DNA from 3 places in the Priestia sp. HNGD-A6 genome. Region 1 is predicted to be linked to each of the others. Evidence: riboswitches for the same ligand, from Rfam matches in the RefSeq annotation. Region 1 holds a riboswitch; each other region holds the start of a gene.
The links. A riboswitch is a leader RNA that binds a small molecule or an ion and turns the genes downstream of it on or off. The one in region 1 is predicted to bind S-adenosylmethionine.
Positions count from the first base shown of each region.

Region 2: another riboswitch for S-adenosylmethionine. It lies ahead of mtnW (2,3-diketo-5-methylthiopentyl-1-phosphate enolase); the one in region 1 lies ahead of SCI76_RS20725 (hypothetical protein).
Region 3: another riboswitch for S-adenosylmethionine. It lies ahead of SCI76_RS15875 (phosphoadenylyl-sulfate reductase); the one in region 1 lies ahead of SCI76_RS20725 (hypothetical protein).

Region 1 covers NZ_CP138621.1:4,051,903-4,062,466, reverse strand. Annotated here, with positions in the region: gene SCI76_RS20740 (TerD family protein) at 1-1,549, shown strand, start outside; gene alaP (alanine permease AlaP) at 1,615-3,018, opposite strand; gene SCI76_RS20730 (DUF1540 domain-containing protein) at 3,335-3,493, opposite strand; gene SCI76_RS20725 (hypothetical protein) at 3,594-3,938, opposite strand; SAM riboswitch class I at 4,002-4,103, opposite strand; gene SCI76_RS20720 (hypothetical protein) at 4,225-4,521, shown strand; gene SCI76_RS20715 (GNAT family N-acetyltransferase) at 4,534-4,980, opposite strand; gene SCI76_RS20710 (hypothetical protein) at 5,062-5,502, opposite strand; gene SCI76_RS20705 (glycosyltransferase family 2 protein) at 5,610-6,599, opposite strand; gene SCI76_RS20700 (DUF6044 family protein) at 6,612-8,297, opposite strand; gene SCI76_RS20695 (GtrA family protein) at 8,335-8,754, opposite strand; gene SCI76_RS20690 (metallophosphoesterase) at 8,913-10,238, opposite strand; gene SCI76_RS20685 (protoporphyrinogen oxidase) at 10,460-10,564, shown strand, end outside.
Region 2 covers NZ_CP138621.1:1,534,156-1,544,719, forward strand. Annotated here, with positions in the region: gene SCI76_RS07825 (hypothetical protein) at 76-213, opposite strand; gene SCI76_RS07830 (CoA-disulfide reductase) at 339-1,679, opposite strand; gene SCI76_RS07835 (ABC transporter permease) at 1,766-2,800, opposite strand; gene SCI76_RS07840 (sugar ABC transporter ATP-binding protein) at 2,797-4,302, opposite strand; gene SCI76_RS07845 (sugar ABC transporter substrate-binding protein) at 4,319-5,395, opposite strand; gene SCI76_RS07850 (acireductone dioxygenase) at 5,518-6,033, opposite strand; gene SCI76_RS07855 (methylthioribulose 1-phosphate dehydratase) at 6,049-6,687, opposite strand; gene SCI76_RS07860 (2-hydroxy-3-keto-5-methylthiopentenyl-1-phosphate phosphatase) at 6,684-7,349, opposite strand; gene mtnW (2,3-diketo-5-methylthiopentyl-1-phosphate enolase) at 7,346-8,590, opposite strand; SAM riboswitch class I at 8,671-8,777, opposite strand; gene SCI76_RS07870 (pyridoxal phosphate-dependent aminotransferase) at 8,908-10,080, opposite strand; gene SCI76_RS07875 (carbon-nitrogen family hydrolase) at 10,193-10,564, shown strand, end outside.
Region 3 covers NZ_CP138621.1:3,118,521-3,129,084, reverse strand. Annotated here, with positions in the region: gene SCI76_RS15915 (AMP-binding protein) at 1-815, shown strand, start outside; gene SCI76_RS15910 (MgtC/SapB family protein) at 935-1,612, shown strand; gene SCI76_RS15905 (NAD(P)-binding protein) at 1,644-2,249, opposite strand; gene SCI76_RS15900 (sirohydrochlorin chelatase) at 2,230-2,997, opposite strand; gene cobA (uroporphyrinogen-III C-methyltransferase) at 3,011-3,790, opposite strand; gene cysC (adenylyl-sulfate kinase) at 3,882-4,481, opposite strand; gene sat (sulfate adenylyltransferase) at 4,494-5,645, opposite strand; gene SCI76_RS15880 (inorganic phosphate transporter) at 5,698-6,777, opposite strand; gene SCI76_RS15875 (phosphoadenylyl-sulfate reductase) at 6,797-7,510, opposite strand; SAM riboswitch class I at 7,764-7,866, opposite strand; gene cdaS (sporulation-specific diadenylate cyclase CdaS) at 8,180-8,806, shown strand; gene SCI76_RS15865 (VOC family protein) at 8,904-9,287, shown strand; gene SCI76_RS15860 (potassium channel family protein) at 9,355-10,143, shown strand; gene SCI76_RS15855 (YugN-like family protein) at 10,153-10,557, opposite strand.

The sequences.
Region 1 (10,564 bases):
TGCTGCATTTGTTAGCTCAGTGTTAATTAAGACAAAAAAACTACCTATTGATGTCTTGTCTTCTTATTTTAAAACAGCAACAGATGTCTTACGTTTGGCAACCGCTTTATCTGATGGCGATATTAGTCTTTCATCACCCACTTTATTTAAGAAGTTTAGTCGTTTTGAACGCCGAAGCTTGTTGCAGCTGCTAGAAAGCACTCCAAACGTAGAAGAAGATATGTTTCGTTATAAAGTAAAGTGGATTCGTTTAGGTGAAATTTTACATCCTGGAGAATACAAACATCGATTTCCTCATGCTGCTAAAGGATTCGATACTGTTCGGAATCATAAAAGACCATTGACGTTCTATAGTAAATTAGAGAAAGCACTCGAGCAACAAGACGTCTCAAAAGCAGTTTCACTTTTAGAAAAACGTCCAGGTGACTTTGCTAGACGAATTGACCATTTGCTGCGCTTATCTACTGGGGAACAAGAAGCTGCTTCTATTATTACAGCATTTGCAGCGGTCGCTCATCACGTCTCTACGCCAGTACTGCTTCAGCTCTATTCACATATGAAACATCGACATCATAGACAAGATATGCGCGTAGTGTTTCCAAAAGGGAATGTGTCCAAAGTAATGGCGCTTGATAATCCCTTACCCTCTCTTCGTAAAAATCTTTGTGATGGTGTAATAGATGCATGCAAAGATGCTTTACATGACCGTTTTGCTAAGTTGCCACCTCTTGGAAATGTATGGCTTGATGAACGTTTGCGTGAACAAACTATACCGTTTTCACAGCGTTCAAGCAGCAAAACATTAAAAACGATTAGCAGGGGAAGTAAATTAACAATTCCTGAAGGCGATACGCTTCGTTTTTTCATTTGGTGGAAAGAAGGCTTTGCAAATGGTGAACATACCGGTAGTGTAGATATTGATTTATCTGCCGGAATTTACGATGAAAACTGGCAGTATAAAGAGCATATTTCTTATACAAACTTATCTTCAAAAAGCTTCAAAGCTTTTCACAGCGGAGATATTACATCTGCTCCTAACGGGGCATGTGAATTTATTGACTTGCATATCCCTACGATTCTAAAAAAAGGCGGCCGTTATATATTGATGAACGTTTATTCATTTTCTGTCCAGCCTTTTGTTATGCTTCCCGAATGTTTTGGAGGATGGATGATGAGACAGCACATAGAGTCCGGCGAGATATTCGAACCTTCTACCGTACAAAATAAAGTAGATCTTGCTAGTGATTCCACCATCTCCATCCCTTTAATTTTTGATTTACAAGAGCGAAAATTAATCTGGACGGATATTTCGCTGCATCACCATGTTGAATTTGAAAATAATCTTGAACAAAACAATGGTTCGGTCTCTCTTATGGGAAAAGCCATGACAAAGCTGTTAAAGCCAACGCTTTATGATCTTTTTTCATTTCACGCACAAGCTAGAGGAACACTTGTCCATGACAAACAAAAAGCTGACACTATTTATTCGCTTGATGAAGGTGTTACTCCTTATGATATTGAAACAATTATTGAAACCTACCTAAACTAATTATTTATAGGAAAGTAAGAACAAATAAACGAAAAGACCTCTTTCCAAGAAAGAGGTCTTTTCGTTTACTTCACTAGCTTTTGCTCAGTCCCAGCTGAACCTTGACTTCGTTTATGAAATCCTTTTGCGTAGTACGCGATAATAAGACCGATAAACCATAGTGGTCCGATAACAACTGCAATTCTTGTATCTGGATTGTACGCCATAAGAACAACCACCAGCGCTAGGAACGCAAGTGACACATAAGACGTTAACGGAAATAAAGGCATTTTGTATTTTAACTTTGCCTCTTCACCTTTTTTTAGCGTTTTGCGATACTTAATTTGAGAAAGCAAAATAATTCCCCATGTCCAAATCGCACCGAATGTTGCAATGCTTGTTACCCACGTAAATACTTTGGCAGGCACAATGTAGTTTAACGCTACTCCGACTAATAACGCACCCGCTGATGCTAAAACAGCTTTTCCAGGTACGCCGCCTTTTGTCAGCTGACCGTATCCTTTTGGAGCTTCTCCGTGCTCTGCTAAGTTAAACAGCATACGGCCTGTACTAAAAATACCGCTGTTACAAGAAGAAAGAGCTGCTGTTAGCACCACAAAGTTAATAATGCCTGCCGCTGCTGGAATCCCGATTTTTTCAAATGTTAATACAAACGGGCTTCCCTGTGAACCAATTTCTTGCCAAGGATAAATTGACATAATGACAAATAATGCACCAACGTAGAAAATAAGAATACGCCAAAAGACCGAATCAATCGCTCTTGCTAGAGATTTTTCTGGATTTTTCACTTCTCCCGCGGTAACGCCGATCATTTCAATTCCTAAATATGCAAACATAACCATTTGCAGCGACAGTAAAATACCTTTGAATCCGTTCGGGAACAGCCCGCCGTTGTCCCATAAGTTTTTAATACCCGTCGCAACGCCGCCGTTCCCGATTCCAAACACAATCATTAATAATCCAACGGCAATCATTAACACAATCGCTAAAATTTTAATAAGTGCAAACCAAAATTCCAGTTCACCATATGCCTTAACAGCTAAGAAGTTAACTGTTGTCATGATGACAAGCGCCGATAACGCCCAAATCCAGTTTGGTACATCCGGATACCAATATCCCATATAAATACCAACGGCTGTAATTTCAGCCATACATGTTACAACCCATAAAAACCAGTAGTTCCAACCTGTTAGATAACCAGCAAGGGGCCCTAAATAGTCGCGCGCGTACTTGCTGAATGAACCTGCAACAGGTTTTTGAATCGCCATTTCTCCAAGTGCTCTCATAATAAAAAACATAATCATTCCGCTAAATCCGTACGCCAATAATATTCCCGGCCCTGCTAATTTAATAGCAGATGCAGATCCAAGAAACAGCCCTACCCCTATGGCTGCTCCTAAGGACATCAGCGTCACATGTCTTTCTTCTAACCCGCGTTTCAATTCTTTCCCCTGAGTTTTCCCCTGCATAAACGTCTCCCCTTTTTCCAATCTGTCAAAACGAGATGAATACAGCTTTTTGTTAGCGCTTTCATATAAATTTATGCTAAAAGTCAGCTAGGCTGTATATTTGTATTCTATCACCTTTCTCTCCCTTTTCTTTTGTCGAAAAACAAAAAAATTATCGTATCATTTTGTTTAAACGCACAATTAGACGTAGACACTGCTTTTTTACTATGTATTTATTATCGCACCTAAGTAATAGTATTTTTTTTAAAAATAGAAAAACGCCGACTCAACTCCGTCAGCGCATCGTTCATTTTATGCTTTTTTATAAAACTAGCATTTATCTCGCGGGTTCAAAAGTTTTACAGCCAGGTTCTTCCGTTTCAGAAACATGGTGACTACTTTCAGGACTCACAACGTAAATGGACTCTGCACTGCATTTATTTCCCGATTTCCAATACATGCACTCATTCACTTCACATAATACACCTTGGGCCACTGTTATCCCTCCTTTTTTTGTCTTATCTATTTACTACCCGAAATAGAACGCTTCTAACATTCACATGCAAAAAAACCGCTTGTTTATCAAGCGGATCCTTTTACTGCGTGTGTTCAACATACTGTTTTTTAGCTAAATATAATTCACGACTCAGCGTGATCCGCCGTTCTCTCAAGTTCCTTAATTTAACTTGAAACTGTTCATTAGTTGGCTCTTCTTGAATTAAGCGATACGTAAAAGAAATATCTTCATTTAACTGTTTAAAATCTTCCCATATTTCTTGAACGAGTGCGGATTGTTTGTCTTCAAATGAACGATTTTGCTTCTTTTTTAGCGCGGCTAAAATTTCCTGCTGCCACGTTTCGTCTTTTAGTTCTTTTGCTAACAAGTATAGATCTAAATAATCATCAACGCTTAGCGCCTGTTGTGTATTTTTCAATGTCATCACCTTTTCTATACGAAATGTTTCTTCCTAAGAAGAGGATTTCATCATAGAAAAAGATTCCTCTTCTTATCTGTCAGAGCTAGGCTATGCTGGAATTAGCACCATTCAATAATTGTGGTTGCTGAGGCTTCAAAGGGCCAGTCCCTCCACCTCTCTAGATAAGAATATTTCGTTTTTAAATTATTTCTGACTATTCTAATATGTTTTATATGTTATGTCAATAGCTTTTCAATAAAAAGAAAAAAGAAGTAAAATATGGTATGCTTTCATAAAGGATGGTGAGCACATGAAACGATATATGTTATCTGCTTTTTTGGGAAGCTTGCTGCTGCTTCTTAGCATTGCTTTTTCATCTACTTTCCATATTGCAATTGTCAAAACAACCGGAAGCATTGGAGGGATTATTTTAGCAGCGGCGGCTCTGATTATGAACGCACTTGAAGATCCCCCCGCCTCAGATCATACAGGTAGAGGAGCTGTTGAAGTACTAGATAAAGGCGCCGTTTGGGCTACTTATTTACTTTTACTTTCATTACCGAACCTCATCGCATGTATAACATCTTATGTTTTATGGACTCGCTGACATTCACCAACATTACGGACGTTTTGCCACCTGTAGGCTCATTGATATTTGTTTATCTACAAATCCAAGTTCACGGTACACATGCTGTGCAAAATTCCCAGCATGAACGCTGAGTCTGATTTCAGGGTATCCTTTGATAGACAATTCATCAATTGCTTTTTGCATTAACGGCTTGGCTAGACCTTGCCCGCGGTATTCTGGTAAAACATATAACTCGTAGATAAAGCCAATTTCTGCTTTTGAAAAGAAGTCGGCAGATGGACCGACAAAAACCCAGCCTGCAAGTTTATTTTCTTGTCTAGATACTAAATAATAACACCCTTTTTCAAGGGCATTATCAATTAGTTCATTTACGCGTTCAGTTGACGGTTGAAACTGATGCGTTGTTCCTTCAAACAGCGCATCAGCAGATTTCGTCCGAATTTCCTGTATTTCTTCTTCAGTAGCTTTTGCAATCATCACAATCTCTCCTTTCGTGTTCGTTTTCCACATACAGAGATAAATTCCTGCAAAAAAAAGTCTTCGCCTAAGCGAAGACTTTTATTTAAATTCAAAATGTTCTTGATGGTTGCCTTGTTCATCCGTCCAGTTAATCATGATGTCTAAGCCTGCCGCTTTTCCAGGAACAGCAAAATTGGCATAGCGAAAACGCTGACCGCTTTTGCTTAAGTTAGACCTTTCAATAGGAGAAAACAAGCTGTATTTCGCCTTATTTTTTCCTTCGTGCCGAAAAGCTTGGACCTGCACACGCTCTACGTCTTTTCCAATGTTTTCAACGGTTAATCCATATGTATGATAGACGTTATTTTTCCACTTTAGCTGATTATCTCCCGTCATGCTCGCTTTTGTCAGTTCGACCGACCATTGTTCAGATGATTTCTTCATTGGAAGTTTCTCAATCGAAAGAGCGCTGACATGAATGGTTGCAAAAGCAAGCCAAACAAAACAAAAAGTGCTGACTGTATAAAGTAGTCTTTTCATAGATTTTGATCTCCTTAGAAATTTTAGTAGTAGCATCTCCTATTACCTTAAAAATTATGATAAACACTTTAACAAAAAAGCCTCTCCATTCAGGAGAAGCTTCTTAATTAATGCATCAGCAAATCTTTTTGTGTGTCTAACGAGTGTTTTGTATATAAATCTCTTTCAATCGCATATTTAGGACGCTGTTTCACTTCGTTGAAAATCTTGCCAATGTATTCTCCGACAAGACCTATTCCCATTAGCTGCAGGCCGCCTACAAGCCAAATTGATAAAATAAGAGACGTCCAGCCAATTTGCGTATGATCTAAATATTTTTGAATCAGCGCATAAATGCCAAACAAAATACTAAAGAGAAACGAAGCTCCTCCAAGCAGCGTCAGTAAGCGTATAGGTGCTACGCTAAAAGACGTAATCCCGTCAAATGCAAAAGCGAGCATTTTCTTTAGCGGATATTTTGACTCACCCGCCGTCCGTTCTTTGCGGTCATATGTGACTTCCGTGGAGCGAAATCCTACTAATGGTACAAGGCCCCGCAAAAAGACGTTTCCTTCTTTATATTTCATGAGTTCACCAAGAGCACGTTTGCTCATAAGGCGAAAATCAGCGTGATTTTGAACGAGCTGAATTCCTAGCTTGTTCATAAAACGATAAAACCCTACTGCCGTGGTTCGTTTGAAAAATGTATCGGTTTCTCTGCTGTCTCGAACGCCATATACAACTTCATACCCAAGCCAATATTTCTCTACAAAAGTACGAATGACGCTGCTATCATCTTGCAAATCCGCGTCAATGGAAATGACGCAGTCAGATTGCTTATGAGCTACTTCTAGTCCTGCAAGCAAAGCATTTTGATGTCCTACATTTCGCGCTAACTTTAACCCTTTTACAAACAAATTGCTGCAGCTTTCTTTTTCAATAAGCGACCACGTGCTGTCTTTACTTCCATCGTCTACAAATAAAATGGTACTTTCACTTGATACAAGTCGTTCATTAATTAGTTCTTTTACTACAGTAGTTAATTGAAAAGACGTCTCTGTGAATACTTCTTCTTCGTTGTAGCATGGAACCACGATCGTTAAAATAGGTCTGTTCATGTTATTGCCCCCTTACTTTGCTTCATATACATACACTTTCCAAGCGGACTGTTTATCGTTAAATGCTTTTAAAAAGTGCAAACCGTCGCTTTCAGCATTTTCAATTGGCACAGCTGAAAAAATATAGCGACCGCCCATTTTCTTAAATTGGCTGATATTAAGCTGCAAATGACGGATTTTTTTCGTTGAGTCTTTTCGGTAATCATATTTTTTCCCTAGCTCACTAACAAACACATAGCAGCGATTGCCCCAATGATCATAGTAGCTTTCTAGTTTTTTATTTTTATCAAGCTCTTTGGCAATAATTTTGCGAAACTCATGTTTATATGTTAACGGATAGAAGTTGTTATACGTATCTAGCGTATAAAAGCCGTTATACTGAGCAATTGATGGATGAAGCCCTATGCTCGCTACGCGATAAGATGATTTAGGTTTTCCAATATATCTGCTTATTTCATCAAATTGATGCACAGCATAAAATTCTTTGACTGAAGGCTCGTGATTGTAGCGATAGTAAAGTTCAGGATTTGCTATAAATAACACAAGCAGCTGTAAAATCAAACATACCCACACAAACTTTTTCCACGCCTTGCTCCTTTTCCATAAAACATAGCTGCCAACGGCAAACATCAAATAAATAATGAGCGGGCGTAAAAAGTGAAATCTAGCAAAGTTGAACGTATTAAAAAGCTGATATTTTTCTTTTAGCGGCTCCCATCCTTTATAAAACCAAAACGCATACCAAATCGACAGTAGTAGATTAAGAATAAATAACTGCAAAAACGTTTTTTCAAGCTTTTCCTTGCGATTTCGAGCAACAAACCACAATACGACAAAAGAAAGCGGTAAAATGACAAAAGTATGAAGCGTCATTACATGCGTATGCCCGAGCGTATAGTTCTTCAAAGCAAGGCGAACGGAATGTCCAAAGCTTAGAGTAGAGCTTAAAAATTCATTTCGACTCGTCGGGGCCTCCGGAAATAAAAGCGAATCAACAAGCCGGTATTCAATGAGCAGAAAGACAGCAGTCATCGCTGCAATACTGCTTAAAAAAGGAATATTCCACGCTCGTTTTTTTACTACGTCTCTTAGCCATAGCAGCCCCATCGCTGCTAAAAAGAAGAAAAACCCGAGCACAAAGCTCGCGTAAAACGGGAGCAGTAAAAGTGTAAGCCATTCCTTCCACGTTCCTTCGCGGTTTCGAATGGTTAAAAACGCCCACAGCGCCAGCGGCTGTCCTAATGTACTCAGCATGCCCGAAGGCCAAAATGGCGTAAGTGCAAAAGCAAGCGATACAAGCACTCGAATCGCATACGCATCCTTGCTTTTAATAAAATGCTTTTTTAATAATAAATACATTCCAATTAAAGCAAATACGCGCGTGATCGTTTGACTCAGGCTGTATGCAAGCATGGTCGGGAATACACCATACAGCCACTGAATACCGCTAAATTCTGTTCCAAACGTATTCCTCGGCAATCCGTTAATAATTTGAGGTAATACGGCATGACTGGAGCCAAACAGCTCTCCGCTTCGATGCAGAACTTTATACCACGTAATATTTGAGTCTAAATTATCATGCACGCGTATATGTGAATTTTCCCCAAGCAAAAACATAGGAGATACATACGCAAGCAGCAAAAGGAAAGCGATAATAAGCAATGTTTTTTCTTTATTCATAGCTGTTTCTTTCTTCATCTGTTAACACCTATTTCCATTTCATAATGACTAAAAGCTAATCGTGGACGACTGCTTCTTTTTTTGTATTAAATACAAAGTATTTTTGACCCGTATAATTTAAAAGCGTATACAGACCTGTTCCAATTAATATACCGACGTCTTTTTTGAACGGACGCACCGCAACAGGAAGTTGATGCAATAACCAGCTGGAGAACTGCAGTCCAATATAGTAAGACAAGCCGTAGCAAATACCAATAACTAAAATAAAACGCAGTATGCTTTTTGATAAATGAACTCCGCTTTTAAACGTAAATATTCGATTTAACACGTAGCTGACGACTGCCCCCGCTGCATTGCCGACGAACGTCGCTATCCAGTAATGATGAAAGATATGAAGCAGCACATACATAATGGAGAGACCTACTGTTGTATTGACCAGTCCCACTACTAAAAAACGTACAAAAGATCCTTTCATATAAACTCCTTTTGATTTTGATACTTTCATAAAAATTACATATTATGACTTTAAATACAGTTTCAGTGTAGCAACTCCACTTAAAAATCTAATGAAAATAACATTAAAAACAGATGAAAAAAAGCTAAAAGAATCAATAAAAATCAGGATTCTTTCAGCTATTTAGTAGAGCCTTCAATCATTAATTTTTGATCGCTTTGATTATCAAACGCATCCACTGCCGCTACTTCTATTTGATACGCAGTATGAGGCTGCAAACCGGATAACGGAAGACTTAAAACATCCGGAACAGGATCGCTGTAATATTGAGAAAATGCATTATATGTTTTGACCACTTTTCCAGTTTCTTTATTTTTGACGGTAATGCGATAAGAATGAACCATCAGATTATCCACCGCTTGCGTAAACTGGATATAAAGCTGATTTGCTGAAGCTTTTTCTTGTATAACAGAAATAGTAGAGCTTGGAAGAAAAATCGGTTTTACTAAATCTCGCTCATTCGTGTAGTGAAATTTTTTTGTATCTGCAGGTATGTCAATTTCCCACGCTTCTCCCGTCCACTTATTTGCGTGAAAATCCCGCCTTTTAACGACTACTTTTCGATTATAAACCTCTACAAGAAGACCTTGACTCACATCTCGGTAGCCAGGAGGAAGTTCACCTTGTAAATATCCAGCACCAGGCCATATATACCGAACAGAAGACGTTGCAAGAGAAGTGAAATCTCTTTGAAAAATAGTACGAGGGTCGTCCAACGGATGGTGGGTATGACCAGAAAACGTAATGACCTGCGGATAAGGTTTTAACGTATTGTAAAGAAGCTGTTCATTCACTTCTATCCCCCATCTGTTTTTCCCGTACAATGTATTGTTAATAGGCTGATGAATAAAGACAAAAATCGGTTTTTTAGGATCATCTCGCTTTGCTATCTTCAACTGTTCAGCAAGCCAGTTAATTTGTTTGATTGAATAATCACCGGCGGTCAGACGGCTTTCTGTTCCAAGCATGATAAAATGATATCCTTTTATCACTTGATGAAAGTAAAGAGACTTCATTTTGGTTTTAGATAAAAAACGCTGCTGCGCTTGCTGATTGGTTACACTGTCCCGGTATTCATGGTTGCCAATTGTAAAAAGAGACACGGCCTGCGACTGTTTATTTTGATTATAAATAGAAAAAAAGCGATCGTATTCTTTTAACGCGCCTGTGTCGGCCAAATCTCCTACGACTACAAATGCATCTTGTTTCGGTGCCTGTTCATTTAATTGCGTTAATGCATGTTGAAAAGTACGCAAATCAAGCGTTCCTGTTTCCTTAATATGAACATCACTGATCACAGGAAAAACTAGCTTTGGTTCGATGTATCCGCTTCGTCCGCTCTTCTCTTCAGCTCGTACATTTAAGGTAATCCCGCATATAAGAACACTTATTAATACTAAAGCGAGCCAGTCTTTTTTCAGCGTTTCCATAAAACCGCCGAGCATGATGCTTCCTCCTTCCTTCACTGCTGCGTCTCAGTCATTTTCTCTACGTGTATGAGCTTTTATTTTATGTAATTTCAAAATATCTAATCGTATAGTTTCAATATTTCTTTTCGTGTTTGCATACACTATGTTCACAATCAATTCATTACACTTTTCCTAGTCATAGTGGTATGATTTTCGTATATTACAGACTAATTGTTGAAAATGTAGGAGTGAATATTTTGAAAACGGTCGCTGTTATTGGAGGAGGAATTACGGGCTTAACCACTCTGTACTATTTGCAGAAACTAAAACGAGAACGTAATCTTCCGCTTAAATTATTATTA
Region 2 (10,564 bases), 2.5 Mb from region 1:
ATAAAAAAGAGGTTGAGACATAACGAAATAAATCCAAACGAAAGACGAACAAATGAGATACATGAGCTGGACTGCTTATGACACCGCAATTGATTTCTGTGCAAGGCTTCGCTTTCCGCGGGCGGCCGCTGAGCCTCCTCGTCGCTTTCGCTCCTGCGGGGTCTCACCTGTTCCGCTTTTCCCACAGGAGTCTTCTCCTTGCCCTCCAATCAATTGCTAGAAGGGACGAAACAAATAAAACGATGTGCACCATCACAAAAAAAGAACCACTCATCAAACAGGTTGATGAATGGTTCTTTTTTTACTTGGGCTCAACTACTTTTGTCCCAGCCTCTTTTTTATTCAGCTTTTTGAGCAGCGATCTGTACAGCATCCCATACCGTAGCAAAAGGAGGGGCATACGAAAGATCTAGCATGGTTATTTCATCTGTTGTGAGGCGGCAAGTAATAGCTGTCGCAAATACATCGATTCGTTTTGCAACTCCTTCTTTCCCAATCATTTGAACCCCCAAAATCTCTTTTGTTTCAGGATGATAAACAAGTTTTATCACAATCTTTTCAGCTCCTGGATAGTAAGAAGCATGACTCGGAGCCCCGGCTGTGATGGTTTTGTATAGAAGAGAATTTTCTCTTGCTTCTCTTTCTGAAATGCCGGTTTTTCCGATTTCATAGTCCATCACTTTGACAATGCTTGTACCTAGAACACCCGGAAATTTTCTATTTTCTCCCCCTAATCGGTAACCAAGAACCCTTCCCTGCTTATTGGCAATGGTTCCAAGAGCAATATGAACATCTTTTTTTAATACGCGGTGATAGCTCGTTGCACAATCTCCCGCTGCGTAGATATGAGGCACGTTGGTTTCCAACTTCTCGTTTACTAAAATAGCTCCATTTTCAAGCATTCTTAGTCCGTTTCTTTCTAAGAATTGCGTATTCGGACGAACTCCTACATTTACAATCACTAAATCCGTTTGGTACGTTTGACGGTTTGTTTGAACGTGAGTGACGGAACCATCTGAATGCAGCAATGCTTCCACTTCTTCTTCGAAATGAAATAAAATATCGTCATCTAGCTGCTTTTGCAGATGCTCTGCCATGTCTTGATCTAAAATAGATAGAATCTGCTTTCCCTGTTCAATGACCCGTACTTCTTTTCCCAAAGCCTTCATTGCTTCAGCTACTTCCATTCCGACATATCCTCCACCAATAATAGTGACTTTTTCTACGGAGTGAGCCTGTAGATATGTATAGATTCTTTCGCTGTCTCCTAATGACTTTAATGTGCATACATTCGGCATGTTATCACTCATAAAATTAGGTTTAACAGCCGTTGTTCCAGTTGCAATGATGAGTTCATCATATGTTATCTCTTTTTCAGCGTGCGTTTTGACATTTTGTGCTACTATGTATTTCTTTGTATGGTTTACTTCTTTAACTTCGTGAAAAAGATGGACGGAGATATTTCGCTCTTCAAACTCTTGTTTCGTCCGAGCAATCAAATCGTCTTTTTCTTTTACAACACCTGACAGATAGTAAGGCATGCCACATGCGCTGTAAGAGATATCTCCACCTTTTTCAAACACAAGGATTTCCACTTCTTCTTTTTCTTTCATCCGGCGAAGCTGTGAAGCTGCGCTCATTCCGGCGGCTACTCCTCCTATAATGACGACACGTTTCATCTATACTCCCTCTTTCTACATAAATAATAGATTATACTATTGTTTTTCCTTATTCTTCCCGATTTCAAACGAAAAAAAACGGCTGTTTACACAGCCGTAGATGTTTGTTTCGAGCGGTAATACGTTAGAGCCAAGGCTCCTGCTAATACAGCTCCTTTAATAATATCTTGCATATAATACGGAACATTTAGCATCGTTAATCCATTTAACAGCACACCAATTAAAATAGAGCCAATCAGCGTCCCGAATACATTCGGTTTCCCTGCTCCAAATACGGAAAAGCCAATGTATGTCGCAGCTACGGCATCCATTAAAAATGGTGAGCCTGCGTTCACTTCTCCTACTCCAATACGGGCAGCTAAAACGACTCCTCCAATTCCAGCAAGCAAACCTGAAAACATATAGGCATACATACGATAACGATTAACCGGTACACCCGAAAGTCTTGCTGCTTCTATGTTACCTCCTGTTACGTAGAAAAAACGACCAAACTTTGTATAGGAAAAAACGATATGAACAAGCAGCACAGTCAGCAGCATAATGATCACTGGGACGGGAATACCTAGAAAGTGACCTTGCCCCAGCGCAAGGAAAGAAGGAATGAAAATTCCTGGAGCTCTTTCTCCGCTTGGTAAAGGCATATTGGTATAAATAGCTGAGCCTTTTGTATACGTTAATAAAATCCCCTGTACGATAAACATCATGGAAAGCGTGGCTAAAATATCAGGAATCTTTACTTTCACTACTAAAAAAGCATTCACTAACCCGATGAGAAGCGATGCAATAATCGGAACAATGATCGCGACTGCAATTTCTTGTCTATGTAAAACGAGCATAGAAGCTGATAAAATAGTGGCTAAACCAGCCGTAGATCCTACAGATAAGTCGAGTCCGTTGACGGTTAACGATATCGTTACACCAAGCGCAATTAAGGTAACAATGGAAATAGAGCGCAGAATATCACTAATGTTTTCTCCTGTTAAAAAGTTAGGTGTGGCAATGGAAAAAATAATCATAATAACAAAAATCATTAAGACTGTCCCATATTTGTAAAAAAAGTCGAAAACGCTTATTTTTCTCTTTGGTTTCGCTACAGGTTCTGTTACATACTCCGCACTCATCCTTTTACTCCTCCTGCTGTATAATAAAATAATTTTTCACTAGTTGCTTCTTCTTTGGATAATTCTTTCACGATTTTCCCGTTGTACATAACATAAATTCGATCCGCTACCCCTAGCAGCTCCTCGAATTCACAGGTTGCATAAACAACGCCTTTTTGCTGTGACACAAGCCCTGTAATTAAGTCGAATATCTCTCGCTTAGAGCCCACATCAACCCCTTTAGTTGGCTCATCGAACAACAGTACGTCAGAATCCGTAACAAGCCATTTTCCGATTGCTACTTTCTGCTGATTTCCACCGCTTAACGTTCCAACTGACTGCTCGATAGAATGAGACTTTACGCCAACTTGCCCAGTCGTTTTCTGCGCTTTTTCTTTGATCTTTCCTCGCTTTAGAAACGAATAATTTGTAAAGCGGGACAGACTTGGCAAAACTAAGTTATCGGCAATCGATTCATGAACAAAAATTCCTTCTTTTCTTCGTTCTTCAGGAACAAGAGAAAGACCTTGTGCAATATAATAATACGGCTGCTTATTCAACTTTAGTTTCTTGCCTTTTAACCGAACGCTGCCGCTGACATATTGCTCTAAACCAAATAGACTTCGGCAAAGCTCCGTTTTCCCTGCTCCTACAAGCCCTGCAATACCGACTACCTCTCCTTCTTTTACATGAAAAGAGATATTCGAAAGGCGCCCTGGAAGGGATAATGCTTCTACATGTAAAAGTTCGTTTCCAACTTCTACTGATTTTTTGACCCACTGTTTTACAGAAGACGTTCCTAACATGAGCGTAATCACGTCTTCAATTGATGTATGTGAAGTTTCTTTTGTAGCTACATAGCGTCCGTCCTTTAAAACCGTTAAGCGGTCGCAAATATCAACCACTTCTTGAAGGCGATGTGAAATATAAATAATGCCTACTCCGCTTTTCTTCAGCTCTCTCATCACAGAAAACAATTGTTTCGTCTCTTCCACACTAAGAGGTGCGGTTGGTTCATCCAAAATTAAATAATCAACATTCTGTACAATTGCACGTGCAATAAGCACCTGCTGTTTTTCTGATAGAGTTAGATCAACAACATTTTTTTTAACGGATAAAGAAGAACCAAGTAAAGAAAGAGCTTCTTCCGCTTTCTTATAAATAGATTTCCAGTTTACAAATGTCTTACTTTTCTTAGAAACCTGCACGTCTAACACAATGTTTTCAGCTACTGATAGCGAAGGAATCAGCGCTACATCGACTTCTTGGTGTACAATGCCGATGCCGTGGCTCTTCGCTTCTTTAGGAGAAGAAATAGAGATTTCTCCTCCGTCTTTGTAGATCTTTCCTTCGTACTCGTCGTAAGCTCCGCACAATATTTTCATCAACGTACTTTTACCGGCACCATTGGCTCCCAATAAAGCATGAATTTCCCCTTTTTGAACAGTAAAATCAACTTTGTTCAGCGCTTGAAAAGAACCAAAGTTTTTTGTAATGTTCTTCATTGAAAGCTCGTTCGTCATGTCTGTCCCTCCACTTCTACTCTTTTTTACCCCATTCTTCTACGTACTGACTAAGCTGGTCCATATTAATCGTTTGATTAGGCAAGTCAGTTTGTTTGACTAAAACCGGATCAAAGGAATAATAACGAGGGATCTCTTGACCGGAAATCTTTTTAAGAAGCAGATCAACCTGCTTTTCTCCTACTGAAGCTGGGTTTACAGCAGCTGACGCTTTCCACGGGCTATTTTTTGCCTGCATCATTTGCAGGTCTTCATCAGATAAGTCCACTCCGTATACCTTAATCTCATCTCGTCCTGCTTCTTTAATCGCTCTTGTGACTCCTTTTGCAAATTCGTCCCAAGGTGCCCAAACGGCTGCAATGTCTCCTTTATTTGGATACTGCTTTAATACAGCCGCCATTTTATTTTGAGTGTCTAGAGAGGTGTTGTCTGTTGCGCTTCCAAACGTGGCAATTTGTTTTACATCTGGATAGCGATTCATCATAATTTTATAAATGCTGTCGCGTTTTTCCATCGGTGCAAAGCCTCCAACAAACGCATATACAATATTTCCTTTTCCGTTAATGTCCTGCATCATTTGCTTTAACCCCTGGAGCGCAAGCATATAATCATCTTGGTCAATCGTTGTAACGCCTTCTACTTTTAATTCTACGTCTGTTGCAATAACGGGAATCCCTTTTGCAATCGCGCGCTTCACGCCAGGTTCAAGGGTTTCAGCCCGGCCGTGGTCAATCATAATACCGTCAACATTTTGGTTAATAGCCGTGTCTAAATACGCAGCCATTTTAGATTGATCATTATTAGAATCAGAAACGGATAGCTGTACTCCGGCTTTTTTAGCCGCTTTTGTCACACCTGTTATGTACTGAGCAGCGTGAGTGCCTGATGTAAATTCAGAAATAAGCGCAATTTTTGTATCTTTCGTAATCTGTTTTCCTTCTTGCTGTACAGGCTTAGCAGAAGCCGCTTGCTGCGCTGGAGCTGCCTGTGCTTTCTCGTTTAGACTTGGCTGTTCTTTCGTGCAGGCAGCCAGCGCAAAAACTAGAAGTACGAGCAAAGTAAGTGGCCACAGCATTTTTTTACTCTTTTTCATGGTGTTCCTCCTATTATACTTATTATTCATATAAAAATAGTTAGTTTTATAATAATCCAAAGAATACCCCGCTTTTAGATGTAAAAGCGGGGTGATCATGACCTATGCTTTACAAGTAGTTGTTATGCGTAAATAGGTACCCATCCTTCAGTTGTCACAAAAATTCGCACAGCGACTACTTTACGATCTTCCATTAGTGTAAAGTAATGAAGAATGTTTTCTGGTACTGAAATTAAATCGCCTGGCTCTAATTCAACATCAAAAAATTCGCCGTCTTTTCCTTGAATAACAAAGATTCCATGACCGCTTACGATAAAGCGAACTTCGTCATCTGTATGAATATGCTTGCGCTGAAAGTTTTTTAACAATTCATCAATGTTTGGTGTAGATTCCGATAACGAGATAACATCTTGAGCTTTATAGCCGCGGCGTTCAGAAATATCTTTAATATCCTCATCAAAAGCGTTTAAAATTTCTTTTTTTTCTTCATCAGTTAAATCATATTTTTCACGAAGATTTTCTGGAAGTTTTGTAATATCCCAGTTTTCATAAATAACTTCATTGTTTGCCAGAAAAGCTGATACTTCCTCTTGAGTTTCAATTCTTTTATTATTTACATGTAAGCGAATTTGCGCCATTTTTATTTCCTCCTTTTATAAATGCACCTTTGGCTTAATGCCTTTAAGTGATAGTAATTTCACATGGTAGCTAAATAGAAATTCATAGGCTTCTAGCGCTTTTTTTGTTTCAAACGCATTTTTTCCCCATACCGTAATCCCGTGGTTACGAATTAAAATCGCGCCTTGATCGCCTTTTATATGGTGAGAAAATTCTTCTGCTAGTGTCGGAATATCCGCGTAATTCGGAATAATCGGAACAGTAATTTCCGCATCTTCCTCCCAAATACCCAGTGCCTTAATAATTTCTTGGCCTTTGAATGAAATAAACCCTTCATCTCCGTACAGTTCAGAGATCACGTTGTTGTCGATTGTATGTACATGAAGGCTGCACCCAGCATTCGTTGACTCGTAAATCTTAACGTGCAAAAGCGTTTCAGCAGAAGGCTTTAAATGCGTTTCTTCTGCAGGCTTCCCGTATTGATCAACTAACAAAAAGTCTTCATTTGTGCGTTTTCTTTTATCTTTTCCACTTGCTGATACAAAGAAAGTTGTCGGATTTTGATCCACTTTAATCGCTAAGTTTCCGCTTGTACCGAAGAACCAATCGCGCTCTGCCAACTCATCTTTTATATCTGCAAGCTCGTGTAATCTTTGCTGAGCCATAATACTCATGCTTTCACCTCTTCTGTTAATTCTTGTAAATGGCGAATCACATCATAAAAAGTAGAAAAAGGACGATACGGTAGAGATAGCTCTTCGCATTTTTTAATTAAAAAGTCACGCGCAATGACAGTGTCAGCTAATTTGGCAGCCTGCAAATCTGTAATTGAATCGCCAATAACAACCGTATGATCTCTTTCATCTGCAAGATGGCGAATAATCGTTGGCTTACAGCAGCCGCAGTCATTTGTACACTGTTTATCACATGTATGAGGCCACGTAATGGAAATATGCTCACCGGAAAAATCAGATCCGTTGCAGTAGAGCATTTCCTCTGCAACTCGATTTCCCAAAAGCGGTTTTACAAAAAAGTCAATTCCTCCGCTTACAATATAAAGCGGAATATGATGCTCTTTTGTATAGGCAATAAAATCATCAAATCCATCTCGAATAGCAGACGTCTCTAAAATATAAGAAATAATATCTTCCTTTAATTCCACGGGAAGCAAGGCAAACATTTGCCCTACTCCTTCTTGAATGGAGACGCGCTGTGCTAGCACGTCGTCTTTAATACTTTCCCACTCCGGAGGAGCAAATTGTTTCATAATAGCAATAATGTTATCGCTATTTGTGATTGTTCCATCAAAGTCACAAAAGATTTTTAACGATGTCATGCTTTCACCTCTACTGTTCCCCATAGTTGCAAAGCTTTTTGCAACTCTTTTGATTCTTCCGCTTTTTCGGCTAGTGTTTGATGAGAGAGTACTCCATCTATCGCCGCACGGAATGCTTTTCCTCCTCCGATAGCGCCGTCTGGATGACCGTGAACTCCGCCTCCTGCATTAATAATGCTGTCGATTCCAAAGTCCTTCACAAGCTGCGGTACCATTCCAGGATGAATTCCTGCTGAAGGAACCGGGAAAGTCTGCTTATATTTGTACACAGGACGCGTTAATTCGTAGGCAATGCCTGTCGTATCTTCAAGAGAAAGCGCTACGCTTCCGTATGGTGATGGAAACAGTGAGAAATCCGCTCCGGCTAAGCGCAATAGTTTTCCAAGCAGTAATGAATTTGAAAAACCGTAAAACTCTGATGGCGTAAGCGCTCCGCTAACAGCTGGGTGTGCCATAATCGGCAAGTTAATTTCATCATCTTCTCGAAGTGCCTGCAGTACGTCTAACCCGTAAGCAAATACGTTGAATAAAAGAGCATCGGCTCCTAGCTCAGCTGCTTTTCTCGCTTTTTCTTTTAATTCAAACGTTCGTCCCGTTAAATTAACAGCATACAGCGTGCGGTGTCCCGTTTTTTCGTATACTTCATTCAGTACTTTTTTTCCTTCTGTAACGCGAGCTTCAAAAGGTGTTCGTTCACTATCAAACAAAATCTCGTCGTCTTTAACCAAATCCACTCCGCCAAGCGCTTGCTCACGAAGCTGAGTTGTTAAGTACGTCATATCTCTTCCAATTACGCCTTTAAAAATACTCATCACAAGCGGACGGTCATAAACGCCTAGTTTCTCTCGGATACCTTCTATTCCAAAGCGCGGTCCTGGGAATTCAGCTAATAATTCATCAGGAAAATCCAAGTCTAATAATTTCACTTTTCCATCAAGTGATAGTTTTCCGAAAACCGTAACTAAAATAGCCGGTAAATCTCTTGAAAAGTTGGCAGTAGGATAAGCAATTTTGACAATAGCCTGCTTAACCTCTCCGCCTAAATATCCGTTAACACGTTCGCAGTCTTGAAGCTCAGTTACGGATATGACGCGCCCTTTATGCTTTTGAAGCTGCTGTTGATCTAAAAGCGGCAGATCTGTCCATGAGCCGACGGTTAGTCCTAAAGCGATTCCTTCCGCTTTTTTATGAAAATTTCCTTTATTGTCATGTAGTAAGTAGCTTGCAACGATTTCACTCATTATGCTAAAAACTCCCTTGCTGTTTAATATCGTTAATAAAAAAAACCTCTTCTGTAATTAAGAAGAGGCTTTCGTTGCTCTTCTTATCTCTCAGCTGCTGCTGCAAGAATTAGCACCGTGCTTAACATGCGTTAAGTCGGTTGCCGGGCTTCATCGGGCTAGTCCCTCCACCTACTCTTAATAAGAAAGTTGCTATTTATTTAAATTGAATTCGTAGATTATATACTAAATAAAAAATACCGCTAGGATTTATCGGTTATTAATCTCGTTAACTTCTTACATATTAAGCCAACTCAAAAAGGATTGTCAATGCGTTTTTAAAATAAATTTAATTTTTTTATTCGAGATACAGCTTCTCTCATGCGCTCTTCATCCGTCAGCAGTCCTACGCGCACATAGCCTTCACCATATGTTCCGAAGCCTACTCCAGGTGCCACTACAACGTGGGCTTTTTCAAGAAGTAAATCTGAAAATTGTTCAGAAGTATATCCTTTAGGAACTTTTAGCCATGCAAAAAAGGAACCCGCTGGAGATGTAACGTCCCAACCAATTTCTTGAAGCCCTTGAATAAAGGTATTGCGTCTAGATTCATAGCGCTTAACTAAATCATTCACACATTGTTGAGATTCTAACAGAGCTGCCGCTGCTGCCTCTTGAACCGCCCCAAAGAGGCTGACATACATATGATCTTGAAGAAGATTAATAGCTTCTACTACACTTTCATTTCCTACAGCAAATCCAACTCGCCATCCCGCCATGTTATACGTTTTAGAAAGAGTATAAATTTCAATTCCCGTCTCTTTTGCACCAGGAGTCTGTAAAAAGCTGATTGGCTTTTTACCATCAAATCCAATGGCTCCGTAGGCAAAGTCGTGTACCACACAAATATCGTGCTTGGCAGCAAACGCCACGGTGTCTTCAAAAAATTCTGCTGTTGCCACTGCACCGGTAGGATTATTCGGATAGTTTAAAAACATGAGCTTTGCCTGTTCTTTAGCACGTTCACCTATCTCTTCGTATACGGGCAGAAAATGATTTTCAGCCGTGAGCGGCATCACTTCCATCTTTGCTTTTGCAAGCTCTACTCCAGACCAGTAATCAGGATATCCAGGATCCGGAACCAGCACCGTATCTCCAGGGTTTAATAAGCACTGCGGAATTTCTACAAGTCCACCCTTCCCGCCAAACAAAATAGCTACTTCTTTTTCAGGATCCACATCAACGCCATATTCTCGTTTATAAAAAGTCGCAACGGCCTCTTTTAAAAACTGGTGCCCCCGAAATGGAGAATATTTATGATGTATAGGATTAGCACTTGCTTTTTGAAGTGTTTCTACAATATGTGAAGGAGTAGGCTGATCAGGATTTCCCTGCCCTAAGTTAATAACGTCGTGCCCTTGGGCCATTACTTTTCCTACCTTGCCTACAAGTGATGCAAAAAATTGTTTTGGTAAACTTTTTAATAGTTCCGATTGCTCAAATTGTTTCATCATCGCACACCTTCTCAAAAAATTCTTGAAATTCTAGTCACAAATAATATATTGTAATACTCAACTTGTAAAGTCATTTTTTTCAACTACTACAAAAAGGACGGATGATAAAGTGAGTGTAAAAATCACGTGTTTGCAGCTTGATATTGCGTTTGGAAACCCAACTAAAAACCGAAAATATATTCAACAAAAAATGACGGAAGCTCTAAAAGAAAACCCTGACATCCTTGTGCTTCCTGAGCTATGGGATACAGCTTATGATTTGACGCGGCTAGACGAAATTGCCGATGATGAAGGACAGCAGGCCAAGCAATTAATCTCTCAATTTGCTAAAACGAACGAAGTAAATATTGTGGCAGGTTCGATCGCGAAAAAAACAGAGCAAGGCGTCACAAATACGATGTATATTTTTGACCGAAAAGGTCGTGAAGTGTCACAATACAGTAAGCTGCACTTATTTAAATTAATGGATGAGCACCTCTAT
Region 3 (10,564 bases), 930 kb from region 1:
GCACCGTAGAGAAAGAAAAATGTACAGCGCTTCACGGTGTACCAACTATGTTTATTGCGGAATTAAATGCACTTGAGTTTAATCAATATGACTTATCTACTCTTCGCACAGGAATCATGGCTGGTTCTAATTGTCCAGCAGAAGTAATGAAACGAGTCATAAATGACATGGGTATCAGCGAAATTACCATCGCCTATGGTCAAACCGAAACATCTCCTGTAATCACCCAAACAACCCCAACTGATTCTATCGAGCGGCGAGTACAAACGGTTGGCAAAGTACATGATCATGTACAGATTCAAATTATTAATCCAATTACAGGTAAACAAGCTTCTTTTGGAGAACAAGGAGAACTTTGTGCAAAAGGATATTTAACAATGAAAGGATATTACAAAATGCCGGAAGAAACAGAAAAAACAATTGTAGAGGGCTGGCTACATACAGGAGATTTAGCTACCATCGATAAAGATGGCTATGTAAAAATTACAGGACGTCTAAAAGATATGATTATTAGAGGTGGAGAAAACATTTACCCAAGAGAAATTGAAGAGTTTTTATATAGATTACCCGAGGTAGAAGATGTGCAAATTGTCGGTATTCCTGATCCAAAGTATGGAGAACGAGTTGCTGCATGCATTAAACTCAAGCAAGATTCTTTTCTTACCGCTCAAGAAATCAAAGACTTTTGCAAAGGTAAGCTTGCTCATTTCAAAATTCCCGAACATATTTATTTTATAGACGACTTTCCCATGACGGCATCCGGCAAGATTCAAAAATATAAATTAAAAGAAACGATCGTAGCGCTTTATAAATAATCAGATTTTTTCGAATTTCACCTGTCATTATGAAGAAAAGTTTACTATACTGATACATATCTGTTTTTCTTCTTTCATACAGATATAAACAACAATGTCTATTGAAATAGGTGAAAATAATGGAAAATGAAATGTTGCTCAAATTAGGTATTTCTGCTGTACTTGGTCTTATTATTGGAATTGAAAGGGAACTAAAACGAAAGCCTGTTGGTTTAAAAACATCTCTCGTAATTTCCATTATTAGCTGTTTACTCACGATTGTTTCGATTGAGTCTTCTCAAATTTTTAATAAAGGTGATCATGTCACAATGGACCCGCTTCGTCTGGCTGCTCAAATTGTTTCTGGAATTGGTTTTTTAGGAGCGGGTGTTATTTTACGAAAAGAAAATGACAGCATCTCTGGGCTTACAACAGCCGCTATTATCTGGGGGGCAGCAGGTATAGGTATTGCTGTAGGTGCAGGGTTTTATCCCGAAGCTATTACCGGAGTTGTACTGCTCATCATCAGCGTTGAACTTCTCCCTTTCCTTATTACTATTCTAGGGCCTAGGCAACTGCGCGAGAAAGAGCTTATTCTTCAACTTAAGCTGGCTGATAAGCACAATATTTTTGATACAACTAACAGCATTAGAGAAAAGAATATTACAATAAAAAATATTCGAATCAAAGATTTAGACACCAATGAATTATATATACGTATGAAAGTGTCAGTTAATAATCAGCGTCCTACTACAGAAGTGTATTACGAGATTCAAAAAATCAGCGGTATTCGTAGCATTGAAGTTGAAAATGTATAAATAAAAAACGGCCAATTGGCCGTTTTTTTATTTATACATTTTCAATCTGTTGTAAAAATTCCCTCTGTTTTACTAGAGACAGCCGGTATTGATCATCGATAATTTCTGTTAACAACTCATGTTTACGGCTCTTTGACACATTCAATCTGTGGATAAGAACTCGGCATTCGTACAAAAACTGTGTATACTGTGTGTAACTCTCATCATAATTCGAAGATAATTCTTCTTTTATTCGTTTTGTCAACAAAGGACTAGCGCCATCTGTGGATATTGCCAGCGATAATCTCCCTCTAGAAAACTGTGCAGGAATTTGAATATTTCCATCGGAAAAACCGCTGGCCATATTAACCAACTGATCATTTTTAATATGCTGCTTAACGAACTTATTCACAGCTTTATCATTTGTAGCTACAACAATAAAAAAAACATTAAGTAAGTCTTCTTCTCCTACTTTTTTTCTTTTTACACACAGCTGATTCTTAGCTTCCCACTCATTTATTTCAGCTGAAACAGTTGGAGCAACCACTGTAATGGCTGCTCCTTCTTGTAAAAAACCTTTAATTCTACGAGTTGCGATTGTTCCGCCTCCAACTACTAAGACCGAACGATCCTTTAAATCAAGCATAACGGTATACATCGTATTGATTTCCTCTGCTCGATAATAACGTTTTTACTTGATGACTTAAAATGTGTGCAAGTCCATCATGATAACCTAGGTAGTTTGCTAAGATAAACTGCTGGTCATCTGTTGATAACTGCTCCAATTCTTCCTTAATTTCGTTCATTAAAATACCGGTAAACAAAAGGTACGGGAGAACGAATACTTGCTTATACGAAGTTTGTTTAGCAAGGTGCAGGCCTTCTTTTAAATTAGGGGCAGCGGCAGCTAAATAGCATGTGCTCACTTCTTTAAAAGCTCCTTTACCTTTTAGCAGTTGAGCTATTTCGTTAAAATCTTTTTTTACAGCAGGATCACTGCTTCCTCTGCCGACCAGCAATACCATCGAATCTTCATGCTTATCCACATTGGTTTCATTGATTCTCTCTACTAAGATATCAACAATTCGTTCGTCTACGCCGAACGGTTCTCCGTACAGTACTTCTACTTGTGGATAGCGTTCATATACTTTGTGTATTTCTTCAGGTATATCATGTTTTGCATGGGCAGCTGTTAATAACAGCAGCGGCACAATGGCAATACGAGTAGCACCTTGTTCAATACACGCTTCAAATCCTTGTTCAATAGTAGGGTAAGCTAGCTCTAGGAAACAAACTTCTTGAATCGGTACATCTAGATTTTTTTTACATCTTTCAATAAAAGCAACTGCCTGATCAGCGCCTTCTTTTACGCGGCTGCCATGGCAAACATATAAAACTGCATCCATATAATCAACCTCTTTAGTAAGCTTCTTGTGCATACGAATAGTAATGCTGTCCAGTCTTCTCAAACCAATTCAATCGGTCATGAAAATTTACAACTTCACCAACGATAATCATACTGGGATTTTCAATTTGTTCTTCTTTAACAATATCAACAATTGTACCAAGAGTTCCAGTTACAGTGCGCTGGTCCGCACATGTGCCCCAGTGAATCAATGCAATTGGCGTAGCTGAGGTTTTTCCATGTTCCATTAACTGTTGGCAAATGTACGGTAAGTTCCTCACTCCCATATAAATGGCAAGAGTATCTACACCTTTGGCTAGGCTATCCCATTTGATTGCATCATGCTCGCTGTCTTTACGGTGTCCTGCTACAAAAGCAAAGCTTGCGCTGTATTCCCGGTGAGTGACAGGGATTCCTGCATAAGCAGCAGCTGCGATACCTGATGTAATTCCTGGAACAATTTCAAATGAAATGCCCTGTTGCACGAGAGCTTCTGCTTCTTCCCCTCCGCGTCCGAAAACAAATGGATCTCCGCCTTTTAAGCGCGTTACAATTTTCCCCTTTTTAGCGAATTTCACTAAAAAGTTATTGATTGTTTCTTGCTTGAGGGTATGGTAGTTTGGAAGCTTTCCGCAGTAAATAATATCAGCATCACTTTTAGCATACTCCAGCAGGTCCTTATTCACTAAACGATCATATAAGATAACATCTGCTTGCTGAATTGCTTTCAACCCTTTTAATGTAATTAAATCTGGATCTCCTGGTCCTGCACCGACTAGATATACTTTCCCCATGAATGCCTTTCACCCTTCCATCATTTCCACGTCTCCGCAGCGCTCCCAAATTTTAATTTGAATTAGAACAGCGGACAAAGTCCGCTGTCATTTAGATGAATTTTCGGTTAGATAAATATTCAATAACAGTTTGTACACATTCTTCTACAGACTGTGTACTTGTATTAATTGTTACTTCAGGATTAGCAGGTGACTCATAGGGAGAATCAATTCCTGTAAAATCACGGATTTCTCCGCTTCTTGCTTTTTTGTAAAGGCCTTTTGGATCTCTTTTTTCACATTCTTCTAACGGACACTCTACGTATACTTCCAAAAATTCATTCCCCTCTAAGATCTCACGCACTTGAGCGCGATCTTCTTGGAATGGAGAGATAAATGCTGTTAGTACCACTTGACCGCTGTCTACGAACAGCTTAGAAACCTCACCGATACGGCGGATATTTTCTGTACGATCTTCAGCAGAAAACCCTAAATTCTTGTTTAAGCCAAAACGAACATTGTCACCATCTAATACATAATTGCGAATATTTTTATCAAAAAGCGCTTTTGCCACTGCGTTTGCTACGGTAGATTTACCTGAACCCGAAAGGCCCGTAAACCATAATACAAAACTGTGATGATTATTTTGCTCGCGTCTTTCCTGTTTTGTAATTCCAGCATCATGCCACGTAATGTTTGTTGATTTACTCACTTCAACCGCTCCTTATTTTGAAGATACTTTTTGTTTTGCTAATCCCTTAATTAACACTTCAATTACTTCTTTACGGCTGAATGTGCTTGGTGGCACTTCTCCGTTACGAAGCATTTCACGTACCTTGGTACCAGATAGAATCATATGATCTTCCTTGCTGTGAGGGCATGTTTTCGTTGATGCCATCGCTTCACACTTCTTGCAGTAGAAGCTGTGTTCAAAAAATAAAGGTGTAATTCCTAATTCATCTGCCGTAAAGTTACTGAAGATTTTTTGTGCATCATATGTTCCGTAGTAGTCACCAACACCAGCGTGGTCACGGCCTACAATGAAATGCGTGCATCCAAAGTTTTTTCGAACCATTGCATGGAAAATAGCTTCTCTAGGTCCAGCATAGCGCATTGCAGCAGGGAAAACTGCCAAAGCTACACGATCGCTAGGATAATAGTTCTCTAAAAGTACTTCATAACTTTCCATACGGATATCTGCTGGGATATCATCTGACTTTGTTTCTCCTACAAGTGGATTTAAAAACAGGCCGTCTACAATTTCTAATGCTGTTTTTTGAATATACTCATGCGCACGGTGAACAGGGTTACGAGTTTGGAATCCAACAACCGTTTTCCAACCGCGCTCTTCAAATGCTGCTCTTGTTTCAGTTGGATCTAGGTAATACTTTTCAAAACGCGTTTTAGGTGTACGTTCTACAAGTACGATTGGACCTGCTACATATACATTTGGGCGTTCCATCATTTTCTTCACACCAGGGTGGGCAAGTTCTGCTGTGCGGTACACATTTTCCGCTTCTTTTTCTTTATTTGGCGTATATACTTCAGAAACTTCTAAAACACCATATGTCACACCGCTTTGAACTAGTTTTACTTTGTCGCCAATGTTTAATTCTTTAGCCTGCTCTTCTGTTACGGGAAGAGTAATAGGAATACTCCATACAGTTCCATCTGCTAGACGCATATTTTCAACAACTGATTGATAATCTTTTTCTCCTAAAAACCCCGTAATTGGGCTATAAGCACCAATTCCAATTAGTTCTAAATCGCTTAGAGCCATGTTGTCTACTTCAATTTCTTTTGTTAGTGACGTGTAGTCATATGTTGGTTGATATAAATTAATTAATTCTCCACCGTGTGCTTGAATTGTTGTCATTTTGTAAAATCCTCCTTAAGTAATTAACACAATATAATAAAAAGCACTTGAATCACGCAGTCATTTTTTCTTTTTCCGACTGCAGGCTTGCTCTTTTTCTTCTAGTCGTTCTAGCTAAGCTTAGAATACCTCCTGTAGCAATACATCCACTAGCTAGCACCACAAATGAATATAAGTCGCTTTCAAGTACTAATTTCACAAGAACATATGAGATTACGAGTGAAAATACAGGGGATACCACCCAAACCTTTAACATTTGAATGACCACTTCTCGCTGTTCTTTCGTAAATCCCGTTTTCGCTGCGCCTATTCCAATAATAGAAGACGTAGTGACCTGTGTAAGCGGTACTGGCAAACCAAACAGTGAAGCGACTGTAACAAGAGAAGCACCAGTACCCGAGATAATACAGCCTTCTCCTACAGAATAGCGAGTAATTTTTTTTCCGTTTGTTTCAATAACTCGGCCTCCTAGTAAAAGAGCTCCGAGCGCCACCGCCAATCCTCCTGCTATGACACCCGTTGTAGCATCCATTAATCCAGCTCCTACTAGAGGACCGACAGCATTTGCCACATTGTTCATTCCAGCTGAGAAGGCTTCAAAGAATCCCGTTGCAATAACTAAAATCGTTAAAACTCTTTTCCACTTTCCCTCTGCTTCTTTTTTATGCGCTCTGCGCTTTATCACTTTCCCAATCAAAAAAGCAATAACAAATGAAACTAGCGGAACAATAATCCAAAAAGACATGACAATTAAAAGTTTTTCTACATACAGAGATTGATAAGCTACCCCTACTCCAACAACTGAGCCAACTGTTACTTCACTTGTTGATAAAGGGATACCAATCAAATTCGCGAAAAAGAGTGACAGCGTTGCAGCAGCCAGAATGATAATAACTAATTCTACTGACAGCAGTTTTTCAGGTATGATACCTGAACTGATGGTTTTTACCACCTCACCGCCTCCGGTAACAGCTCCGAGCACAATTCCTACAGCACAGATGAACAGGGCCACTCTTCGCTTTTTAATTGCACCGGAGCCGTATGAAACGCCCATAGCAGCTGCTGCACCGCTTGCCCCAATATTCATTGCAAAAAAAAGCGCAATGATAAAGGCAACATATAAAAGCATCATTTATTCAGCTCTTTCGTATTTAAGATTCGTGTAATCCGCACTCCACTTTTTGTGTACCTGCCCATCTTCCTGAACGTAAATCGTCTACATTATAGGCAGGTGCGGTACAGGGCTCACAGCCGATACTTGGGTAGCCTTGATCATGAAGTTTGTTGTATGGCAAATCATGCTTATACACATAACGCCAAATTTCTTTCCATGACCAATGAATTAACGGACAAACTTTCACCTTCTTGAATTTCTCATCTTTATTAAAATAATTCGTGTTGGCACGAGACTCAGACTGCTCACGTCTCAAACCAGAAATCCACGCATCATAAGGAGCAAGGGATTCTCTTAGCGGAATGATTTTTCGAATTTGACAGCATAGGTTAGGCTGACTCTTCCAAAGCTCATCTCCATGTTTTTCAGCTTGTTCTGCAAGAGTTAAATCCGGCTTTTTCATATGAATACGTAAATCAGGGAAGCGTTCTTTAATTGCATCAATCACTTCATATGTTTCTTTAAAATGAACCCCTGTATCTAAAAAGACAATTTCAGCATCTTTTTTCACTTTTGAAATTAAATCAATTAACACGATTCCTTCGATCCCAAAGCTTGACGCATAAATAATTGAATCTCCGTAGGTATCATACGCCCACTGCAATGCTGAAAGGGCTCCTTTTGTTTCATCTTTACTGTCGAACTCTGGAAATGTATCGCTCCAGTTTTCGTACGTATATAAGTCTGCCATTTTCTCCACTCCAATTCTTAGTTATCCGCGTTATCCAATAAAAAAAGACGGTTTTACCCACTAGAATTGGATAAAACCGCCTCTAGTGTGTCTAGTCAGCGAAACTATTTAATTCTTACTTTGCTTCGGCGTGTTCAAAGGTTTGTTTTAAGTCGGGGTTTACAGTCATCGTTGTCCCTCCTCAAAATATCTCTTGCGCTATATCAAAATAAAAAGTCTTCCGTATTGAAAGACTGGGTAGGCAATAATTTTCACCTTATCTTTCAAAATGATACACACTTTGCTGGAATTAGCACCTTGCTAAGCAGGTTGCCGGGGTTCAGCGGGCCAGATCCCTCCACCACTCTTGATAAGCATTTTTTAAAAATTTTAGCATATTTAGAATATTTGTCAACATTAAAAATTATATATCCGATAAGAAAACTATACTTTAAATTCACAGAAATATCTATACTTTTATTTAAAACAACATATGTAAATTTAACCCAAATGTGAACATATCAGTTTATAAAACGCTTTCTTTTTTCCCCGACTTTTTATGTTCTCTTGCTAAATAAAATGCAAAATCTCTCTATAAAATTAATAACGGATTTATGAGCTTTACGGATAATTCACTCACATTAGCACACATTACAGATAACACTGACTGACAGATAGGAGCTATATAAGATGGAGAGACAACCCTTTCAATTAGACGATACAATTAAAAATAATGTGCGAACATATTTACAGCAGATTTCAACTGAAGCCTCTAATTTAATTAAACATTTAGACACGAGTGATCATTGTATTTTATGTGATTTTGAGGAGATGAGAAGGTTATTTCAAGATGTTCAAGCTACGGCCGCCTCTTATTACTTGCGTCATTACTTATCGCCTTATACATTTGAATACGCTGCTCTGTCCCTAGCTATTCATAACCTCTCTGAGAAACGTCACGGCGCTTTAATTGTCATTGAACGGGAACAAAATGTTGATCCTCTTATTCAAAAAGGAATGCCTATTCAAGCTCCTGTCAGCGCTACGCTAGTTGAGACACTGTTCTATCCAGGGACACCCTTACATGACGGAGCCGTCCTAATTAGAAATAATCAGCTTATTTCAGCTGCTAATGTTTTACCTCTCTCGTCTATTATTTCAACGAACAAAAAGTTGGGAACACGTCACCGTGCAGCAATTGGAATGTCGGAAAAATCGGATGCATTAATTTTAGTTGTATCTGAAGAAACAGGTAAAATTTCGTTTGCTCTTGATGGAAGCCTCTACCCTATTCACTCCAGCAAAAATATGATTTAAGAGCCCTTTCCTGATAAGCAGCCCTATCTTGACTTATCTATCCTTTCTCTTTAATATATTTCATAGTTTTTACATACTATAGATACGGGTGATGCATATGGCAATTTTAAAATTTGAACATGTAGGCGTTCAAGTAAAGGATATAGAAGAATCTATTGAGTTCTATACACAAAAAGTGGGGTTGGAGCTCATCGAAACACTACCACATACCGATCCGTCTTTGAAGCTAGCTTTTCTAGGTTTAGAAGGCAATGTAATCGTAGAGTTAATTCAAGGGTATAACTCAAGCTTACCTAGTGAAGGTAAAGTTCATCATTTTGCGCTGGCAGTAGATGGAATTGAAGAGGAGTTTGAGCGTTTAAAATCAGCAGGCGTTTCATTTGTGGAAGAAAACATTGTAACTTTGCCAAATGGAGCAAGATACTTATTTTTCTACGGTCCAGACAAAGAATGGATTGAATATTACGAAGTAAAAAGATAAAGATATCTTATACCTTCAGTGAAAAATGGTCATACTGTGGCTATGACTAATCACTGGAGGTTTTTTTATGATGGAATGGCTATTATTCCGACTTTTTCGTCGTTCTATTTTAGTGCGGCTTCTTTTTATTATCGGCTGCCTTGTTTTACTTTTCGGCATGCTTATACATTTCCTAGAGCCGCAAACGTTTGGGAATGTGTTTGAAGGAATTTGGTGGGTTATTATTACAATCTCTACTATAGGGTACGGTGATTTTGCTCCCACCACTACGATTGGAAGGTTAGCTGCAATTATTTTAGTCCTGGTTGGAACGGGATTTATTACTACTTATTTTGTCACGCTTTCTAAAATTGCTGTTTCCGCTGAGAGCGCTTATTTGGAAGGGAATTTAAAGTTTTATGGAAAAGATCACTTCATCGTTGTGGGGTGGAATGAGCGCGCCAAACTCGTGCTAGAGTCTTATCGCGACGCATTTCATAAAGAAGACATTGTTCTTATCGACGACTCTCTGACTAAAAACCCCATGATCTGTGATCGCGTTCATTTTATTAAAGGAAGTCCCTCTCACTATGAGGTATTAGAACTTGCCAATGCTCGGTGCGCAAAAAAAGTGCTGATTACTGCCGATCAGCATAAGACAGAAGAATATGCAGACATGAATACGATTGTTACGCTAGTCGCTCTGCAAGGATTGAACCCTTCTATTTACAGCATCGTTGAACTGTTAACAAAAAAGCATATTCAAAATGCGCAAAATTTAGGGGTAAATGAAATGATTAAAACAAACGAGTTGATTAGTCAGGTCATGTACGAACATATTTTTGTGAAAAAATTAGAGAGTTTAAGAAAAGAATAATCCTTTCAATTATTGAAGCAGCGCCTCTTCTGCCTCTCTAATTAGCTCTTCTCCTAAGCTGATATACTTTTCTGGAAATGAAGCGTCTGCGTCTTGGGGTTCTGCAAACTGGTTAAATGAAGCACCCACGTTTCCATTGTGAACATTGTCATCTAAGCCAATTTGATACTTATGTGAAAGTAAAAATGGCGTACCAATCTGTACGGTTGTTCCTTTAGAATCCAGTTCTCCATTCGTAGCTGTAAACGGGATGCGTAAAAACTGATAGCCGACTTCATCATTCATCTTATAGTCGAATGAACCATGATCATAATCCCAATTTCCTCCAATGTTATACCCAAGCGGCTTAAGCGTTTTTTCTAATTCATAAAGCTTGAATAATGTGCCGTCTAATCTTGAAGATAATTCAATCATCTTATCC